One region of the Paenibacillus sp. NPDC058177 genome, then DNA from elsewhere that is predicted to be linked to it. Evidence: a T-box and tRNA genes for the amino acid it is inferred to sense, from the RefSeq annotation. Region 1 holds a T-box; the other holds one or more tRNA genes.
The links. The T-box of region 1 lies ahead of ACFVU8_RS22005 (arginine--tRNA ligase). A T-box ahead of a tRNA ligase gene usually reads a tRNA of that ligase, here a tRNA-Arg.
Positions count from the first base shown of each region.

Region 1 (2,464 bases):
GGAAGCCGGGCTTAGTGAAACTACGCCATAGCTTACATGATGTAACTTATCGGCCTGCTCGTTGTAGCCGAGCACCTGCAGCGCCTGCTTCACCATCTGCTGAGGATATTCCTGCCGGTTATCTATGACATTGATGACGGCATCTGCTTTGCCATAAGGCAGGGTGTGGCCAGTCATGCCCGTCGTCCATAAACCAGCGGAAAATTCGCTGTAGGAGAAGTCTTTTTCCAATAGTCCGAATTTCCACAGATGATAGGCAATATCTTTAGCGGTATAGGTTAAAATTCCGTTGGAGCGCACCAGTACTTTGTCAGCATGGTATTCGTCACTCTCTGCGTCTCCCGTTGGCGTCTCTCCGCTGTTCTGCTTAAGCACCCAACATCCTGCAAGCTTGCCTTCAGTTTCTTGAACAAAAGCCGGAGTCTGTGACAGCCGGTCAAATGCAGCTGCCCAGAAACCTTCTCTGACAATGCTGCTTTCCCAGACGAGCAGATCATACTCAATGCCGAAGCCTTTCATCTCTTCTACATGCTCCCGCACGATCCGCTCGGCGACGAGATTACCCAGCCAGGCTGTATTTCCCCGACCTTCTTCCAAGGCATGCAGGGTGTCTGACCGTTTTGCTATCATCTCAGGCTCAAGAGCATACGCTTTGTTCACTTGAGAATAGACATCCCAACAATAATCCCCGAAGCGGACATAATCCCCTTCCAGCGGAATGTTCTGTAATCCTACCACCGTATCGGCGAGCTGGTTACCAAGATCATCTACATAGTTATGGACCTCGACCTGTTTCCCTGTTCTTCTCAGTATGCGCACCAAGGTATCCCCGATACAGGAGTTGCGGAGATGGCCGATATGTGCGGCCTTATTGGGATTAATGGAAGTATGCTCGACCACTACTTTCTCTCCTGATGACGTCGGCAGTTCGAACGAATGCTTCGCCCATTCCGGCCAGTGAATCGATAGATTAATAAAACCGGGAGCGGCAACCTCCACTTTGCTGAACAAACCTGCGGTGTTACCGTGCTGCTCAAGTTCAGCTGCAATAAGTTCAGCAATGACCATAGGCGCCTTGCGCAAAGTTTTGGCTAACTGCAGGGCAATGCTGGTGGAATAATCGCCATGCTCCAAACTGGCAGGCTGTTGGATAGGGATGGGACCACTGGAGTAGGCCACACCCAGCGTATCGCATACACTATGTACACTTTGATTCAAGCTTTCTCTGATGATGCTACTTAACATGAAAACTCCTCCTTTTAGATATAAAAAAACAGCCCTCGTCTCTAAAAAAGAGACGAGGGCTGTTAGCGCTCGCGGTACCACTCTTGTTGCCGGACCTTCGGTCCAGCCACCTCACAGGTTAACGGCCTTCTGCCGGGACTTCCTACTGTTATGTTCAGAAGTCCATCTCACGGGTGCGCTTCATTATAAGTTCCGCACCGGCTTTCACTTACCCGGCTCGCTGAGGGCTGGAATCCCATAATTACTCTCCCGATCATCGATTGTCATATTAATTTGTCTAAGTATACCCAAATTTCCCAAGAAAGCAATAGTCATTCTCCTTTTCTTATTAACGGCCCTGAAATTAAATCTTTCTCTATATCAGAAAGCATTGTTATGTACGTCCACACCGACAGTAACAATATCGAATATTACTATGTTGAGGCACTGATTTATAAATGCTAGTGATAATGATAGTGTCGCAGCTACTAAATCTATATTAAAAGGAGTTGATGCAATGAGCTTTTTATCCACAGGGCCGATAGAGAATGCGGTATCGCCGGTGAGCGGAGTAAGACCGACTCAACACGTTATTGTTAAAATCGATAACCGCAGTTCAGAGACTACCGCTTCCGTTGAGATTTACGGTTATTATCTGAACGGAGTAAGAACGGAGTATGTCTGTGAAGTACTGTCGGTATCCCCGAACCAGGTCATTACAAGAGAATATTTTGCTGACTTTGACGGTTTCGAGTTTCTTTTTGAAACACCGGCTGATCCGCCGGACGACGATCCTGTCCAAATCTCGGTATGGGGTGTTGATGCCGAAGGGCAACTAGTAACCGCACACCGTCTTGTCTCCTCTGAATTATTGAGAGAGCCATATGGTATAACCGGTGAAACTGGTGCGACAGGTGCGACAGGTGAAACTGGTGCAACGGGAGCACAAGGAGCACCTGGAGCAACCGGAGTAACAGGAGCCACAGGTGACACTGGTGCGACAGGAGCAACAGGAGCTACAGGTGACGTAGGTGCGACAGGAGCAACTGGAGCCACAGGTGACGCAGGAGCGACAGGAGCAACTGGAGCGGCAGGAGACACTGGTGGGACAGGTCCAACAGGTCCAACAGGAGCGACAGGAGACACTGGTGGGACAGGTCCAACAGGAGCGACAGGTGACGCTGGTGCGACAGGTCCAACAGGAGCGACAGGAGACACTGGTGGGACAGGTCCAACAGGA
Region 1 covers NZ_JBHVVB010000006.1:83,420-85,883, reverse strand. Annotated here, with positions in the region: gene ACFVU8_RS22005 (arginine--tRNA ligase) at 1-1,245, opposite strand, end outside; T-box leader at 1,291-1,511, opposite strand; gene ACFVU8_RS22000 (hypothetical protein) at 1,742-2,464, shown strand, end outside.

Region 2 (2,464 bases), on a different contig from region 1:
CCGTGCACGATGATACGTGAGCGGCGGATGATGCCGACGATCTCTCCAATATTGGAGTCCAGTCCAAGGGACTGATAAGCATCCTCGCTGAGCAAATCCGGTACATGTAGCAGCCGGTAGTTTGCGCCTACCCGTTTGGCCATCGTGGATGCGATGGTATTCGCTTGAATCTCCATACTCTCTCCCAGCCCTCCGCGCGCCGGTACAAACCAGGCGTTCTTATAGGAATGGGATAGCGGGGGGGACAACTGATCGGCCATCTCGGCTAGCGTTGAGCCGCCTGTAACGGCAATGGTATCGTCTGAACGCAGTACACCGAGTAACGCCTTGGCGCCAGCGCGTCCAAGCTCTCGTTTGGTGAACGGTGACGACTCGCAGTCACCCGGTACTATGATAACTTTACTAAGACCATAGGTTGTGCGGATTTTCTCTTCCAGATCATCCAGGCCGAACAGGCTCTTGGCGATCGGCTCCAGCAGGTCAAGCAGTCTGCGACCGGCATCGCTAATGCGCATGCCTACGCTCTCGATCTCAATGAGCCCTTGCGATTTCAGAAGATCCGTCTCGGCACGCAGCACCCGCTCCGTCATATCAAGGGAAGCGGCCAGCGTTCTGCGCCCGATAATATCGGACAACATGATCTGATGAAGAATCGTGTACCGTCTCTTAAGGGTTTCCATGAGATCAGGCAGAAGCTGCTTTTGGATTTCCAATAAATTACGCATGCTTTCACTCCTGCAACTTCGTCTTTCTCTATTCCCTTGTTCATGGTCTTAAAACGTCCCGGGTTAACTTTTTAAGTCCCACCCCTATTCTAACCAAATTTCGCAGGGAGCGCAAGTCTTCCGAGAGTAGAATTCACAACCTCTTTTCAACTTATACATATATCACGGGATGTAAGGGCTTTACCGCATCTATATTGCTTGTTCTGCAGCGAGGACGGGCTTGTACCATTTCCATCCGATACCCATGGGAAATAAAGATTCTAACGCTTTGATATTAATACATTGCAATTGTAACCTTCTTGTATTATAATAATTTCTGTTGCGCCCGTGGTCCAATGGATATGACGTAGGCCTCCGAAGCCTGAGATCCAAGTTCGATTCTTGGCGGGCGCGCCACTAATTTTAACAGCTTTATTTGTAAGTTCTATAGTGTTCTTAACCAAAGTGCCATGATGTGGCTCTTTTTTTTGCAACTAAGTTTGACTTTCTTTGACTTTTTGTTTGAATTTGTTTATCATGTGGTTATTACGGTAAGAGTAAAAAATGAACACATTCGAAGAGCCAATACCAAGGAGGTTTTCCACGTGAGTTATATCCCAATGGTAGTAGAACAGAGCAACCGCGGTGAACGCGCTTATGACATCTATTCCCGCTTGCTGAAGGACCGCATCATTTTCCTCGGAACGGAGGTTAATGACGTGGTGGCCAATTCCATCATCGCCCAAATGCTGTTCCTGGCAGCTGAGGACCCGGAGAAGGATATTCACCTCTATGTGAACAGTCCTGGCGGATCAATCACTGCTGGTATGGCTATATTTGATACAATGCAATACATCAAGCCTGACGTTTCCACCATTTGTGTGGGCATGGCTGCTTCTATGGGAGCTTTCCTGTTGAACGCCGGTGCTAAAGGCAAGCGTTTTGCGCTTCCGAACAGCGAGATCATGATTCACCAGCCGCTGGGCGGTGCTCAGGGACAGGCAACGGATATCGAAATCCGCGCCCGTCGTATCCTGAAGCTGCGTGACAAGCTGAACCGTATCCTGTCCGAACGTACTGGCCAACCGCTGGAGCGTATTGAGAAGGATACTGACCGTGACTACTTCATGAGCGCTGCTGATGCTGCCGAGTACGGTATTGTTGACAAAGTGATTGAGAAGACACTGGTTCCTGGAGTTTAATTCTCCTGAGCATGCAAAAGCCCCTGAATCTGCGCTGCAGATCCAGGGGCTTTTTTTACATATTCGATCGGACTTTATGCTCTTATCCTACGTCTGTTAATCAGTACAGCATTCCGTACCCGAGTCCATCCAGTTTGCTCGCAATCACCCGATATCCCCGTCCATTGGGATGAAGATGGTCAATCGATAGCAAACCTCGCTCGTTGCCGGCGAACTCACCGTAGATCGAAGCGAAACCTACTACCCGGCTGCTGTAACCAGAAGCATACTGGTTAAATTGACGTACCCATGCTGTCGCTTCCTCTACTTGGGGGTAGGGATTATACAATCCCACGATTCTTATGATATAAGGCTCCCGTGTACCCGCCTTCAATTGTCCAAGCAAGTTCATGATGCCGCCGAAGTTCTGCCTACATTCCTGCAATGATTTTTGCAGAACCCTGGGTGAAATCCCATTAGGGCCTGACCCCGACTTTGCTGCACGGATTAGGTCATTGCCGCCGATAGATATCGTGATAATGTCCGCTTCCCGCACCGATTGCCGGAAGACGTTGCTTC
Region 2 covers NZ_JBHVVB010000009.1:33,242-35,705, reverse strand. Annotated here, with positions in the region: gene ACFVU8_RS26255 (sugar-binding transcriptional regulator) at 1-725, opposite strand, end outside; tRNA gene ACFVU8_RS26250 (tRNA-Arg) at 1,047-1,121, shown strand; gene clpP (ATP-dependent Clp endopeptidase proteolytic subunit ClpP) at 1,310-1,906, shown strand; gene ACFVU8_RS26240 (GDSL-type esterase/lipase family protein) at 2,007-2,464, opposite strand, start outside.
Region 2: it encodes a tRNA-Arg, which carries the amino acid that the T-box ahead of ACFVU8_RS22005 (arginine--tRNA ligase) is inferred to sense. The anticodon was not compared.